Regions from separate parts of the Pseudoalteromonas sp. PS5 genome, predicted to be linked through region 1. Evidence: predicted binding sites of a transcription regulator. Region 1 holds the regulator's gene; the other holds the start of a gene.

Region 1 (8,044 bases):
CAATTGTTGATGGCAAATGCCGCGTTGGTATTGAAGCCGTAGATAAGGAGCACGCTTTGTATGATATTCGTGATGGTGAAAACGCACTCGCAATCTTAAGCCAGTATTATCAGCCAAAACCTTTTGTGATCAGAGGGTATGGCGCCGGTGCGGAAGTGACCTCTGCTGGCGTGTTTACAGATATTCTAAAAACGCTGTCGAGGTAGGGGTAATGATGAAAACATTTTATGCACCTGCATCTATGGGAAATTTTTGTGTTGGCTTTGACGCACTAGGCGCCGCACTTGAACCCATTGATGGCAGTTTACTGGGTGATCAGGTCAGTGTTGAAGCTGCAGAGTATGATACGTTCAATTGTATTGGCCCATATGCTGAAAAGCTCTCAGCCGATCCCAAGGACAATTTGGCGTTTCAGTGTTTACTGCACTTCAAGCAGCGTGTAGCACCAAACATGCCAGCGGTTGCCATGACTTTATATAAAGGTCTTCCTGTTGGTTCTGGGTTAGGTTCAAGCGCATGCTCTGTAGTTGCTGCTTTTGCTGCACTTAATGATTTTGCCGATACGCAATTAAGCCAAGAGGCGCTTATTGAACTGATGGCTGACTTTGAAGCTAAGGTCAGTGGCGGTCGTCACTACGACAACATCACGCCATGCTACCTTGGTGGACTGCAACTGACTGCGGACTGCATTCCGAGCAAAGCAATCAGTGTTGCGTATGATGAAAACTGGTTTTATGTCATTGCTTATCCAGGCTTTGCACTAAACACAGCAAAAGCAAGACAAGCACTACCGCAGCAGTTTTCATTGCATGATACGGTGGAATTTGCCCAGCGACTATCTGGTTTTTGTTTACTGATGCAGTCAGGGCAATTTGATAACGCACTGTCGATGATGAAAGACAGTATTGCCGAGGAAGCGAGAGCGCCACTCATTGCCGGGTTTAGCGAAGCGAAAAAGGCGCTACCAGCCCTAGGAGCCGAGCTGGTGAGTATTTCCGGAGCAGGACCTACATTATTTGCAATTTGTAAGTCTGAGCAACAGGCAAATGCCGTACAGCAATGGTTGCAGCAACACTATATTAATGATGCAGGGTTTAGCCATATTTGCCGACTAGATACGCAAGGTACAAGAGAATTAAAGGATCAGAAATAATGAAGTTAGTAAATTTAAAGGACGAGCAGCAGGTCGTCTCATTCGTCGAAGCGGTCAAAATTGGCCTAGGTCGCAATCAGGGTGTTTTCTTTCCACCATCTTTTGAGCGTATTGCGGATATTGACGCATTACTTGCACTACCTTTTGCTGAGCGCAGTGCCAGAGTACTTCACCACCTTATCGGTGATGAATTACCACAAGACACACTAGATGACATGGTAAAGCGCGCATTTAACTTTCCAGCTAAGCTTGTGGAGGTTGCTGACAACCAGTATTGCTTAGAGTTATTTCATGGTCCAACGTTAGCGTTTAAAGACTTTGGCGGTCGCTTTATGGCTGAATGTATCAGCATGTTTAATCAAGGTGAACGTGTAACTATCCTCACAGCGACAAGTGGTGATACAGGTGCTGCCGTTGCCCATGCCTTTTACGAAAAAGAAAACGTTGATGTAGTGATCCTGTATCCCCATGGCAAAATTTCACTTGCTCAACAAAAGCTGTTTACAACACTTGGGAAAAACATTCATTGCTATGCTGTAGATGGTAGCTTTGATGACTGCCAAGCGATGGTGAAGTCTGCATTTCTTGATGACGAGGTGAAGCAAAAACTTGGTCTTAATTCGGCAAACTCAATCAACATCAGCCGTTTAGTGGCGCAAGTGTGTTATTACTTTGAAGCACTAGCACAATTACCTAAGTCGCAGCGTGATAAAGTGCATGTTTCAGTACCAAGTGGTAACTTTGGTAATGTTTGCGCAGCGATGATAGCGGCAGCAATAGGATTACCGATCGCTAAGCTAAGTGCGACGACAAACCAGAATGATACTGTGCCTCGTTATGTTACATCAGGTGAGTGGCAGCCAAACGACACGTTGGAGTCACTCTCTAATGCGATGGACGTGAGCAAACCTAATAACTGGCCTCGAGTTGAAATCATGTTGGAAAGAGGTGATTTTAACAAACATGACTTTTATTCACGTTCAGTGTCGGAAGCGCGCACTCAAACAGTCATGCAAGAATTACATGACAAAGGCTATTTGGCTGAACCGCATACAGCGATCGCTTACGAGGGATTAGCGCTTGACTCTCAAGCGGATGAAACCGGGATTTTCCTTGCAACTGCACATCCTGCAAAATTCAAAGAGTCTGTAGAAGATGTTTTAAATCATAAGCTTGATATGCCGAAACCGCTGGCTGATGCGCTGAAAAAACCCTGTTTAGCTGAGTCACTTAGTGCCGATTATAACGCCCTGAAGACGGCGATATTGGCAAAGTTGAACTAGATCAGAACGGGGACCTAAGTGGGTAAATAGCTCACTTAGGTATGTTCAATTTCGTAACTATATTAGCTTTTCAAATGCAACTTGGGTTGTCTCATTTAAAATATTAATGTTTAAATAAAAAAATATCATCGCGATAGGGGTGTGAAATAAATTCAATCCCTGATTAAATATACCCATGCTGATTTCATAGACACACTGGCCACTTACCGGCGCTAGTTTGTCTTTAAAAATACCCTTACGTTTACCTAGGAGAAACCATGTTAGAACGTAACATGAATATTGCAGATTTTGACCCAGAATTGTCTGCAGCGATTGAAGCAGAAACTTCACGTCAAGAAGAGCACATCGAGCTTATCGCTTCTGAGAACTACTGTAGCCCACGTGTACTTGAAGCCCAGGGTTCTCAGCTAACAAACAAGTATGCTGAAGGTTACCCAGGTAAGCGTTACTATGGTGGTTGTGAGCACGTTGACGTGGTTGAGCAACTTGCCATTGACCGTGCCAACGAGCTATTTGGTTCGACTTACGCAAACGTTCAGCCTCACGCTGGCTCACAAGCAAACGCGGCGGTATTCCAAGCGTTACTTCAGCCACATGATACTGTGCTAGGTATGAGTCTTGCTCATGGTGGCCACTTAACACACGGTTCTCATGTAAACTTCTCTGGTAAAACGTACAATGCTATTCAGTACGGTCTAAACGAAGAAACTGGCGAAATTGATTACGCTCAGGTTGAAGCATTAGCACTTGAGCACAAACCAAAAATGATCATCGGCGGTTTCTCTGCATATTCAGGTATCGTTGACTGGGCTAAGTTCCGCGAAATCGCTGACAAAGTAGGTGCTTACCTACTTGTTGATATGGCGCATGTTGCAGGTCTCGTTGCTGCTGGTATTTACCCAAGCCCAGTGCCTCATGCACACGTTGTAACAACAACAACGCACAAAACGCTAGCGGGTCCTCGTGGTGGTCTTATCATCTCTGCTTGTGATGATGAAGAGATCTACAAAAAGCTAAACTCTGCCGTATTCCCTGGTGGCCAAGGTGGTCCTCTATGTCACGTTATCGCTGCGAAAGCAGTTGCGTTCAAAGAAGCACTACAGCCAGAGTTCAAGTCTTACCAAGAGCAAGTGGTTAAAAACGCACAAGCGATGGTTGCGGTACTTCAGGAGCGTGGTTATAAAGTGGTTTCTGGCAAAACTGAAAACCACCTGTTCCTACTTGACCTGATTGACAAAGACATCACAGGTAAAGATGCAGATGCTGCGCTTGGCCGTGCAAACATCACAGTAAATAAAAACTCTGTACCAAACGACCCTCGTTCACCGTTTGTTACTTCAGGTCTTCGTATCGGTTCTCCTGCGATCACTCGTCGTGGCTTTAAAGAAGCTGAATCGAAAGAGCTTGCTGGCTGGATCTGTGATGTACTAGACAACATCAATGATGAGTCTGTACAAGCACAAGTGAAAGAAAAAGTAAAAGCAATTTGCGCTAAATTACCTGTTTACGCATAATTTCGCTCACAAAAAAGCAGTTTTTTGTTATGATTAAGGCCGCATTCAAGCGGCCTTTTTTGTTTTTAACTCAACGAGAGCGTCTATGCATTGTCCATTTTGTACAGCCAAAGATACCAAAGTGATAGATTCACGATTGGTTGCTTCCGGCCATCAAGTCCGTCGTCGCCGTGAGTGTATTTTATGCCACGAACGCTTTACTACTTTTGAAGGCGCTGAACTTCTGATGCCAAGAGTAATAAAACAAGATGGCACCAGAGAGCCGTTCAACGAAGACAAACTGCTTAATGGCATGCACCGAGCGCTGGAAAAGCGCCCTGTTAGTACAGAACAAATAGAAGAAGTAGTACATCAGATTAAATCTCAAATTCGTGGTACAGGCGAGCGTGAAGTTCCAAGTGACATGATTGGTGAATGTATTATGGAAGCTCTCAAAAAGCTTGATAAAGTGGCTTACGTGCGATTTGCCTCAGTGTATCGCTCGTTTGAGGATATTCGTGAGTTTGGTGAAGAAATTGCGAGGTTGGGGGATTGAGCCAGTTCAAATCACAAGATCATGAATATATGAGCCGAGCTATCACGCTCGCAAAGCGCGGTAAATACACCACAACCCCAAACCCCAACGTAGGTTGTGTGATCGTAAAAGACGGTGAAATCGTTGGTGAAGGCGCGCATTTAAAAGCAGGTGAAGGCCATGCTGAAGTACATGCGCTTAAGCAAGCTGGAGCTAAAGCTGCTGGTGCCACGGCTTATGTAACACTCGAACCTTGTAGTCATTACGGTAGAACGCCACCATGTGCGAAAGGTCTGATTGACGCAGGTATCAGTAAAGTGGTTGCAGCTATGGTTGACCCTAACCCGCAAGTTGCAGGGCGTGGATTGGCAATGCTAGAAGCTGCGGGTATTGAAACGGCCTTTGGTTTGCTAGAACCACAAGCTAGAGCGCTAAATAATGGCTTTTTGAAACGAATGGAACAGGGATTGCCGTTCGTAACCTGTAAGCTTGCAGCCTCTATTGACGGCAAAACAGCATTAAATAATGGTCAAAGCAAGTGGATCACCTCTGACGCAGCACGCTTGGATGTGCAGCATCATCGCGCGCAAAGTTGTGTTGTCCTGAGCGGAGCCGATACTGTAATTGTCGATAATGCAAGGCTGAATGTGCGTGAGGCACTGTTAGAAGACTGCGACTACCCGCAACCAGAGTTACGTCAACCTGTACGCGCAATCATTGATTCTCAAAATCGACTGACTCCTGACCTTGCACTATTTAGCATTACATCTCCTGTGATTATTTTTCGCCGTACTATTGATAATTCAAAAGATTGGCCTTATTTCGTAGAACAAGTAGTCGTACCTGAAATTAATGGCAAACTCGACCTACGAGCGGTGCTTAGCACATTGGCTGAAAAACAACATAATTATGTGTGGTTAGAAGCCGGAGCAACCCTTGCCGGAGTGATGCACGAGCAGGGGCTGATTGATGAGTATATTGTCTATTTAGCACCAAAAATCATTGGCTCAGGGAGCGGGTTGTTTAATACCGTGCCGTTACAGTCGATGGCGCAAATACCTGAATTGGTATTTGACGATGTGAGGCCAGTGGGGCCTGACCTTAAAATTACTGCGACTAAAGAGAAGTAACATGTTTACAGGCATTATCGAAGCGACAGGGACACTAACTCAATTGCAGCCAAAGGGGGGTGATTTAGTTGTCCGAGTGAGCTCATCGTCACTTGATATGAGTGATGTAAACTTAGGGGACAGTATTGCAACCAATGGTGTTTGCCTTACTGTAACTGAGAAGTTTCAAGATGGATTTAAAGCTGATGTTTCTAATGAAACCTTAAGTTTGACGCGCTTTGCCGAATATAAAAAAGGGCAAACGGTCAATCTTGAAAAGGCGTTACAACCGACATCGCGTTTGGGCGGCCATTTAGTGTCCGGCCATGTTGATGGGATAGCTAAAGTGGTAGAGATAACCCCGAATGCTAGAGCGACCGACTATTGGTTATCTGCACCCGCATCACTAATGAAATATATACCTTATAAAGGTTCTGTTGCCATTGATGGTATTAGCTTGACCGTTAACGCAGTTGAACAAAATCGATTTAAATTAACGATTGTGCCGCATACGGCGCAAGAAACTACGATTGCAGGGTTTCAAGTTGGCTCAGAATTAAATCTTGAAGTCGATCAAATCGCCCGCTACCTCGAAAGACTAATTCAGGGGGAGCCAAGCGCTGCCAGCGAGACCACTCTCACAACAAGTCTATTGGCGAAAGCTGGCTTTATAAAGTAGCCACAGACAAAGTAAAAATGGGAAAACTATGAGTTTGAATAGTGCTGAGGAAATCATCGCCGATATTAAAGCCGGTAAAATGGTTATTTTGATGGATGATGAAGACCGAGAAAATGAAGGTGATCTGATCGTTGCAGCAGAGCACATTACACCAGATGCAATTAATTTCATGGCAACGTATGGTCGTGGGCTAATCTGTTTGACCATGACGCAAGAGCGTTGTGAGCAGCTTAACTTACCATTGATGGTGAAAACTAACGGTGCTCAGTTTTCTACCAACTTTACTTTGTCTATTGAGGCTGCGAAGGGCGTAACAACGGGTATTTCCGCTGCTGATCGTGCTCGTACCGTGCAAGCTGCGGTCGCTAAAGGTGCAGTACCTGAGGATATTGTACAGCCAGGTCATATCTTCCCAATTATGGCGCAGCCAGGCGGCGTTTTAACGCGCGCAGGTCATACTGAAGCTGGATGTGATTTAGCGCGTTTGGCAGGACTGGAGCCTGCCTCTGTGATTGTTGAAATTCTAAATCCAGACGGCACCATGGCACGTCGCCCACAACTAGAAGTATTCGCCAAAGAGCACGATATAAAAATCGGTACCATTGCAGACTTAATTGAATATCGTAACTTAAATGAAACTACCATTGAAAAAGTGGCGGAATGTCGATTACCTACTGAATTTGGTGAGTTTAATTTAGTAACTTACAAAGATACTATTGATAATCAACTTCATTATGCAATGGTCAAAGGTGACATTAAAACGGAAGATGCAAACTTGGTACGTGTGCATCTACAAAGCACGTTTAACGATATTCTCCATTCTGATCGCAGCGCGGATAGAAGTTGGACGCTGCAAAGCGCTATGAAGCATATCGCTGAAAATGATGGGGTTTTAGTGATCCTTGGTAAACAAGAGCGCAGCGAAGATATGGAAGCCTTGGTGAAAGCTTTTGCCGCAGAAGATGCTGGAGAGCAAGTTAATTATCGTAAATTCCAAGGCACATCACGTACCGTTGGTATTGGCTCTCAAATCTTGGCTGATTTAGGTATTCAGAAGATGCGCCTAATGAGTCTACCGAAAAAGTACCATGCTCTGTCAGGCTTCCATTTAGAAGTCGTTGAATACGTCGAACCAAATTAATTTCAAAAAGCCAAATTGATTGTAATCGCCTATAGTCAGATAGTAGGCGATTACCATATTACTGTGCTATCATGCGCCTCAATTTGGCAATTGCTCATACAGATTAGGAACATCTAATGAAAGTAATCGAAGGTAATAAGTACGCTCCTGGCAAAAAATTTGCCATTGTCATTTCACGTTTTAATGATTTCATTGGTAGCAGCCTACTTGAGGGTGCGGTAGATGAGTTAAAGCGTACTGGTGGTGTTAGTGATGAGGACATCACGGTAGTGTATGTACCGGGAGCGGTTGAACTACCACTAGCAGCAAAGCGCATAGCAATGAAAAAAGAGCATGATGCAATCATTGCCTTAGGTGTGATCATCCGTGGTGGTACGCCACACTTCGATTTAGTGGCGAATGAGTCAAACAAAGGTTTGGCTTGTGTTTCATTAGATTATGATATTCCAGTTGCTTTTGGGGTGTTAACTACTGAGAGCATTGAGCAAGCTATAGAGCGCGCGGGCACTAAAATGGGTAACAAAGGCGGTGAAGCTGCCCTTGGTGCACTAGAAATGGTGAACGTGCTAGAGCAAATTTAAGAGGAATCTCAGTGAAACCAGCAGCTAGACGCAAAGCACGTGTACTTGCTTTACAAGCTATTTATTCTTG
Region 2 (8,044 bases), on a different contig from region 1:
AGTCAATCAATTCTTCAATGGTAATGTCTGGGTTTTGGATAACAGCCAAACAGCCATTGATCACCTCAGTTAAATTATGAGGTGGAATATTGGTTGCCATACCAACTGCGATACCAGAAGAACCGTTAACCAATAGGTTGGGTATTTTTGTTGGTAAAACATCAGGTATTTGTTCTGTACCATCATAGTTTGGCACATAATCCACGGTTTCTTTTTCAAGATCTGCAAGTAACTCATGTGCAACTTTCGCCATACGCACTTCCGTATAACGCATTGCAGCAGCAGAGTCACCATCAACAGAACCAAAGTTACCTTGTCCATCTACTAGCATATAGCGCAGAGAGAAAGGTTGAGCCATACGTACAATTGTATCGTACACAGCACTATCACCGTGCGGGTGATATTTACCGATAACATCACCAACTACACGAGCTGATTTCTTATAAGGTTTATTCCAGTCATTTTTCAATTCATTCATCGCGAATAATACACGGCGGTGAACTGGTTTTAGGCCATCACGTACATCAGGTAATGCACGGCCTACAATAACGCTCATCGCATAATCTAGATATGAATTTTTTAATTCATCTTCGATATTGACTGGCAGGATTTCATTGGCGAGATCAGACATTTGACTCCACTTTCCTTCAGTGTCCACCCCTTTTATGTCACACTATTACGTGTGTAGCGCTGTTTGCTGAATATCAAATGGCTTGTTAATTGAAATGCAAAATCAAAGCACTTATTAAAAACCGAATTGCTTCAGCGTATCAGCAAGGGTGTTGTTTATTATAAAATTCGTTAGCCATGCTATCACACTTTTTAGCGTTTTACAGGTGCTATTTTTATCAAATCCCTTTTATAATGCGCTCAATTCGACGAGGAAGTTTTTTATGACCGAACATCAAAATGTAGACCCTAATGAAATAGCAAAATTTGAAGAAATCGCCGAACGCTGGTGGGACAAAGAAGGAGAATTTAAGCCGCTTCATAATGTTAACCCCTTGCGATTAGACTTTATTAACGATAAATGTGGCGGTTTATTTGCTAAAGATGTACTAGATGTTGGCTGCGGTGGCGGAATACTAACGGAAAGTATGGCGAAGATGGGGGCACATGCAACCGGTATTGATATGGGTCAAGAGCCACTAAATGTTGCCAAACTACACGCACTAGAAGCCAATATTCAGGTGAACTACCAAAAAGTGCCAGTTGAAGATTTTGCCCAGCAGCGTGCTGGTACATTTGATGTAGTTACCTGTATGGAGATGCTTGAACACGTACCCGATCCAGAGTCTATCATCCGCGCAGTTGCAAAATTAGTGAAACCTGGTGGACATGCGTTCTTTTCTACCTTAAACAAAACCACTAAAGCTTATTTGCTAGCTATTGTTGCCGCTGAAAAGTTACTGAAGATTGTGCCAGAAGGCACTCACGAACATGACAAATTTATTCGTCCTTCTACTTTGATAAATTGGGCCGAGAGTTATGGCTTAAAAGTAAGAGCAGCAAGCGGTATTCACTACAATCCGATTGGACAGACATTCACTTTAACTAAAGACGTTTCCGTCAACTACGTACTTCATTTTGAGAAGCTAGTATGATTAACGCTGTTTTATTTGACCTAGATGGCACACTGCTCGACACGAGTGAAGACTTGGGTGCTGCGCTAAATCACGTTTTAGCAATGAATAATATGGCTGTGGTTGAAAAAGCCATTTACAGCAGTGCCATATCTGACGGGGTCGCGGCAATGCTAAAAGTGGGGTTTGGCGACACCTTGCATCAATTTGATGTTAATCAACTACGCCAATCTGTACTCGACTATTATGCGGATAACCTTGCCAAACACTCTCATTGTTTTGCAAATATTGGGGCGTTATTGGATAGCCTTCGAAAGCAAAACATAAAGGTAGGGATCATGACCAATAAGCCTGAGTTTTTGACGCTACCGTTATTAAAGCAAATACCAGAACTGGCAAAGATAGATATTGTGGTTTGTGGCGATACGCTTTCAGTCGCAAAACCACACCCAGAGCCGCTCTTATTGGTTGCCTCAAAACTGGGGGTTGATCCCAGTCAATGTATGTATGTAGGTGATGCAGAGCGTGACATTATTGCTGCAAAATCTGCAAAAATGAAAAGTGCTGTTGCGATGTGGGGATTCATCCCTTCTGAACAAGTTGCTAAGTCTTGGAATGCGGATCTATATCTTACTAACCCGTTGGATGCAATATCGCATATCTAGTGCTATAATTTTTTCAAAGCACAAGATATTGTGCTTTAACGATTATAGAAACGAATTTGTGTAGAAAAAAATCACTTAAACTTTTTTTTTTATTTTTACTAAAAAGCACCATCTTTAAGTTGATTTTTCTTTGTGAGCAGATAAGCGGATTGTCGAAGGTGAGTGGGCACTAACATAAATAAATTATCCCAAACTTATCCACAATTCTCCTAAAGTTGTTCTCTTGCAAATTCGCACTAACCCCACTATCTTGTGATCCCTAGCCGCTATAGCACCATATATAGTGGTGGTTTGCTAAACAATTTTTAATTCGTGCGATATCTAAAGCGCGTTCCTAAGGAATACAGGCACATAACATGAACCAACAGCTATCTGTATGCAAAAGAAACGGTCGCAAAGAGCCGTTAGATCTAGACAAGATCCATCGTGTCATTACATGGGCCGCAGAAGGCCTAGATAACGTCTCAGTTTCTCAGGTTGAGTTAAAGTCACACATTCAGTTTTATGACGGTATTCGCACTGGTGATATCCACGAAACGATTATAAAGGCTGCAGCGGATCTTATTTCAAAAGAATCTCCGGACTACCAATACCTTGCAGCTCGACTTGCTATTTTTCACCTACGCAAAAAAGCATATGGATGCTTTGAGCCGCCTCACCTATATCAGCATGTGGTAAAGCTTGTTGAAGACAAACGATATGATCAACACTTGTTGACTGATTACACTGAGGCTGAGTTCAACGAACTAAACGATTATATTGACCATAATCGCGACATGAATTTCAGCTATGCGGCCGTTAAGCAGCTGGAAGGTAAGTACCTCGTACAAAACCGTGTTACAGGTGAAATCTACGAAAGCGCACAGTTTTTGTATGTGTTAGTTGCTGCAAGCTTATTCGCAAATTATCCAAAAGAAACACGCTTAGATTACATCAAGCGCTTTTATGATGCCGTCTCTACGTTCAAAATTTCACTACCAACGCCTATTATGGCTGGTGTTCGTACGCCTACACGCCAGTTTAGTTCATGCGTATTAATTGAATGTGCTGACAGCTTAGATTCAATTAACGCTACTTCATCTGCAATAGTAAAGTACGTAAGCCAACGAGCAGGTATTGGTATCAATGCAGGACGTATCCGAGCGCTAGGTAGCCCAATTAGAAATGGTGAAGCATACCACACAGGATGTATTCCATTTTATAAGCATTTTCAGACTGCAGTTAAAAGCTGTTCTCAAGGCGGTGTACGTGGTGGTGCGGCTACCCTATTCTACCCACTTTGGCATTTAGAGATTGAAAACCTACTTGTACTTAAGAACAACCGCGGTGTTGAAGAAAACCGTGTCCGTCATTTAGATTACGGTGTGCAGTTCAATAAAACCATGTACAGCCGACTGATTAAAGATGACTATATTACCCTGTTTAGTCCATCAGACGTACCTGGGCTCTACGATGCTTTCTTTGAAGATCAGCAAGAATTCGAAGCGCTTTATACAAAATACGAGCAGGATGAATCTATTCGTAAAAAGCGCATCAAAGCAATTGAGCTTTTCTCCATGTTTGCACAAGAGCGCGCAAGTACAGGTCGTATTTACCTACAGAATGTTGACCACTGTAATACTCACAGTCCGTTTGACTCTAAAGTAGCACCAATTCGTCAGTCAAACCTGTGTCTTGAAATTGCATTGCCAACAAAACCGTTGAGTCATGTTAATGACCCTGAAGGCGAAATTGCACTGTGCACGCTTTCTGCATTTAACCTAGGTGCGATCAAATCTTTAGATGAATTAGAGGAGCTTGCTGAGCTGGCAGTTCGTGCGCTTGATAACCTGTTGGATTATCAAGATTACCCAGTACCTGCTGCTTACAACGCAACTATGGGTCGTCGTACTCTAGGCATCGGCGTTATCAACTTTGCTTATTACTTAGCAAAAAATGGTGTGAAGTACTCTGATGGTAGCGCGAATGGTTTAACCCATAAAACATTTGAAGCAATTCAATATTATCTGATGAAAGCCTCGAATGAACTTGCCAAAGAGCGTGGTGCTTGTCCTAAGTTCAACGAGACAACTTACTCACAAGGTATTATGCCTACTGATACGTACAAACGAGATCTAGACAAAGTTTGTGCTGAGCCATTGCACCTTGACTGGGACGCGCTCAGAGAAAGCATCAAGAAGCATGGTATGCGTAACTCTACATTGTCTGCTTTAATGCCTTCTGAAACTTCGTCTCAGATTTCAAACGCTACCAATGGTATCGAGCCACCACGCGGTCACATCAGCGTGAAAGCAAGTAAAGATGGTATCTTGAAGCAAGTAGTACCTGAGTATGAAAGACTGAAAGACAGTTACGAGTTACTGTGGGATATTCCTTCAAACGATGGCTACTTGACATTAGTAGGCATCATGCAGAAATTCATCGATCAGACCATTTCTGCAAACACGAATTATGATCCAAGTAAGTTTGAAGCGGGTAAAGTACCTATGAAGCTACTTTTAAAAGACTTACTAACTGCATACAAACTTGGTGTTAAAACCCTTTACTACCATAACACCCGTGATGGTGCGTCAGATGCTCAGGACGAACTAAAACCTGAAGTAGAAGATGATGGCTGTGAAGGCGGCGCTTGTAAGATATAACGTTCTATGCGGGTGTGCTTCACCCGCTTTTTTAGGTATTGAGTAACACATTTATGGCATATTCAACGTTTAGCAGAAATCATAACGATCAACTAAAAGAGCCGATGTTTTTCGGACAGACAGTTAACGTATCTCGCTACGACCAGCAAAAGTACCCGATTTTCGAAAAGCTCATTGAAAAGCAACTTTCTTTCTTTTGGCGCCCTGAAGAGGTTGATGTAAGTAAAGACAGACTTGATTTTCAGGCTCTTCCTGAGCATGAAAGACACATTTTCCTTAGCAATCTTAAATATCAGACGTTGTTAGACAGTGTTCAAGGTCGCTCGCCAAATGTTGCGCTGTTACCCATCGTTTCTATCCCTGAGCTAGAAACGTGGATAGAGACATGGGCTTTCAGTGAAACGATACATAGCCGCTCTTACACGCACATTATTCGTAACGTTACACAAAACCCTGAGATTATATTCGATGATATTGTTGGCAATGACAAAATCGTTGAACGTGCAGATGCGGTTACCAAGTATTATGATGAACTCATTGAAAAAGTTAGCCTGTATAACCAGTATGGTGAAGGCAAGCATGAGATAAATGGTAAAACGGTTGTCATCAATCTGTTCGAGCTTAAAAAGCTACTATACCTTTGCATCATGTCCGTTAACATCCTAGAAGCAATACGTTTTTATGTCAGCTTTGCATGTTCATTTGCTTTTGCAGAGCGTGAGTTAATGGAAGGTAATGCCAAAATCATCAAATTAATTGCGCGCGACGAAGCCCTTCACCTTTCAGGTACTCAGCATATTTTAAATATTATGCAAGAAGGTAAAGACGATCCTGAGATGTCCATTGTTGCTGCCCAATGTCGCGAAGAAGCAATCAAGATGTTTGTAGAGGCCGCTGAACAGGAAAAAGAATGGGCCGAGTACTTATTTAAAGACGGCTCTATGATCGGTCTGAATAAAGATATCTTGTGTCAATATGTCGAGTACATAACCAATATTCGTATGACCGCTGTTGGTTTACCTTCAAAGTTTGAGACCAAGTCAAACCCGATCCCTTGGATCAACGCTTGGTTAGTATCAGATAACGTACAGGTTGCACCACAAGAAGCAGAAATAAGCTCTTATCTAGTTGGTCAGATTGATTCAGAAGTAGACGCTGCTGACTTTGGCGATTTCGATTTGTAATGGTTGAAAAGCCAATATACCTCATTCAGGTTAATAATATTGAGGAGCCACTGAAATATGTGGCTTCTTCATGTTCAATATTAGAGACTTTAGAAAACGCCAATATCCAAGTGTCTTACCAATGTCGAGAAGGGTTTTGTGGCGCTTGCCGTGCAAAATTGCTAAATGGAAGCACGCAATATTCCAATGAACCATTAGCGTTTGTCCGCGAAGGCGAGATCCTTTTATGTTGCAGTAAACCGCTCAGTGACATCACCATTGAATTGCCAGAGTAATATAATTTACTGCGATTACATTAATTTTGTCACCGGTGTTCGAATGTAGTGTTCGCCATCTGTGACGCTTACCGCATTGGTCTCAAATATTACATCCCAATGCAAGCTTCGAGTCAACATATCGCTAAGCTCATCAATAAATCGCTCAGGAATATTAAATACAGAGAGTGAGTCAATAAATTCAAGCTGTGATTTGCGTGCATCAAACCACTGCTGACCTTCTAGGCAGAAAATAACAACCTTAGGAAATAGTTTTTCATACTTAGTAATTTCAGCTACTTCAAAATTGCCAATAAAAAGTGCAACCTCAACGTCATTATTATCATTAACTATCCAGACATCGGGCCAGTTTTTTCTTTCCTGTTTACACCATTTCACCGGTTTGTTAAACGACAACGCACAGATCCCAATAAGTTTAATAGCAAAGTGTTTACAGCTCTCTTTTGACAACATGGCTGCTGTAAATGCTTCTTCATGATGACTGTGATGAAATAAATCAGCAACTTTAATTCTTGCTTTGAATACAAATGGTTTGTTCATCATGGCATGCCTAGTTATGCGCATCTTCTAACTATAGTACCTATATTAATTTCAACAATAACTAAGTTATAGTATAACGTTATTGATCCACCTAAACTGTAGTGTTATATTATAACTCTATTGCCTAAAGGGCTCACTCGTTCAGTAAATAATCTAACTCGTGGTAAAATAAATATGTTTAAGCAGTCTCTTATCGCCAGCGCGTTATTCTCGTTACTAGGCACTTCTCAGGCCTATGCAGGACAATTAACCGGAAAAGTCGTTGATGCCAACAATCAGCCTCTAAGTAATGCGACCGTTCACCTCCATGGTAAAAGTAAAGCCGTCAAATCTGACAAAAATGGGCAATTTACAATTGAAGTAGACTCTGATGCTCAATTACACATTACAAAACCAAACTATTTAGACAACCGCGTTAATATCACTGAACAACAAGGGTTTGTACGTGTACAACTTGAGCCAACATCAGTTGAGAGTATCGTTGTTTATTCATCGGCATTACACAAAAATAGTATGGAGATGACCTCTCCTGTTAGTGTATTAAGTGGTGATGAATTAAAAAACCGTGCTAAGCCCACACTAGGGGAAACATTAAAAGGTCAACCGGGTATTAACGCCAGTTACTTTGGCCCAGTTAGCTCAAGCCCAATTATTAGAGGCTTAGATGGACCTCGTGTCAAAATCACGCAAAATGGCCTAGACAGCAGCGATGCTTCAAGAGTTGGCCCTGATCACGCAAATACCAATGACTCACTGGCAGCGCAACAAATAGAAGTACTCAGAGGACCTGCAACATTGCTTTACGGTTCTGGTGCTATTGGTGGCGTAGTTAACGTTGTAGATAATCGTATTCCTACAGATGTCATAGATAGCTTGCAAGGTGCTGCGGATTACAGCCATGACACCAATTCGAATACCAACACATTTGCCGTATTACTTGAGTCAGGGTTTGATGGTTTTAATTTCCACTTTGATGGTGTTAAGCGCAAAGGCGGCGATTATGAAACGCCTAATTTTGCACAACCGCACGACGATCATGAGTCACATGATGGACACGAACACGAACACGAACACGAACACGAACACGAACACGAACACGAACACGAACACGAACACGAACACGAACACGAAAGTGAATCACATGAAGTCGAATAT

The links. Region 1 encodes NrdR, which represses ribonucleotide reductase genes. Its sites were predicted from a motif close to AAACACNANATNTNGTGTTT; they were not measured.
Region 2: the regulator NrdR is predicted to act here: its motif matches at 2,518-2,537, upstream of nrdA (class 1a ribonucleoside-diphosphate reductase subunit alpha).

The regions. Positions count from the first base shown of each region.
Region 1 is NZ_RCSQ01000219.1:5,138-13,181, reverse strand. Features, by position in the region: gene thrA (bifunctional aspartate kinase/homoserine dehydrogenase I) at 1-206, shown strand, start outside; gene thrB (homoserine kinase) at 215-1,153, shown strand; gene thrC (threonine synthase) at 1,153-2,436, shown strand; gene glyA (serine hydroxymethyltransferase) at 2,694-3,950, shown strand; gene nrdR (transcriptional regulator NrdR) at 4,036-4,485, shown strand; gene ribD (bifunctional diaminohydroxyphosphoribosylaminopyrimidine deaminase/5-amino-6-(5-phosphoribosylamino)uracil reductase RibD) at 4,482-5,594, shown strand; gene D9603_RS20705 (riboflavin synthase) at 5,596-6,252, shown strand; gene ribBA (bifunctional 3,4-dihydroxy-2-butanone-4-phosphate synthase/GTP cyclohydrolase II) at 6,281-7,393, shown strand; gene ribE (6,7-dimethyl-8-ribityllumazine synthase) at 7,510-7,974, shown strand; gene nusB (transcription antitermination factor NusB) at 7,986-8,044, shown strand, end outside.
Region 2 is NZ_RCSQ01000042.1:1,739-9,782, reverse strand. Features, by position in the region: gene gyrA (DNA gyrase subunit A) at 1-631, opposite strand, end outside; gene ubiG (bifunctional 2-polyprenyl-6-hydroxyphenol methylase/3-demethylubiquinol 3-O-methyltransferase UbiG) at 894-1,604, shown strand; gene D9603_RS05615 (HAD-IA family hydrolase) at 1,601-2,248, shown strand; gene nrdA (class 1a ribonucleoside-diphosphate reductase subunit alpha) at 2,605-4,890, shown strand; gene nrdB (class Ia ribonucleoside-diphosphate reductase subunit beta) at 4,944-6,074, shown strand; gene yfaE (class I ribonucleotide reductase maintenance protein YfaE) at 6,074-6,349, shown strand; gene D9603_RS05595 (YaeQ family protein) at 6,365-6,892, opposite strand; gene D9603_RS05590 (TonB-dependent receptor) at 7,064-8,044, shown strand, end outside.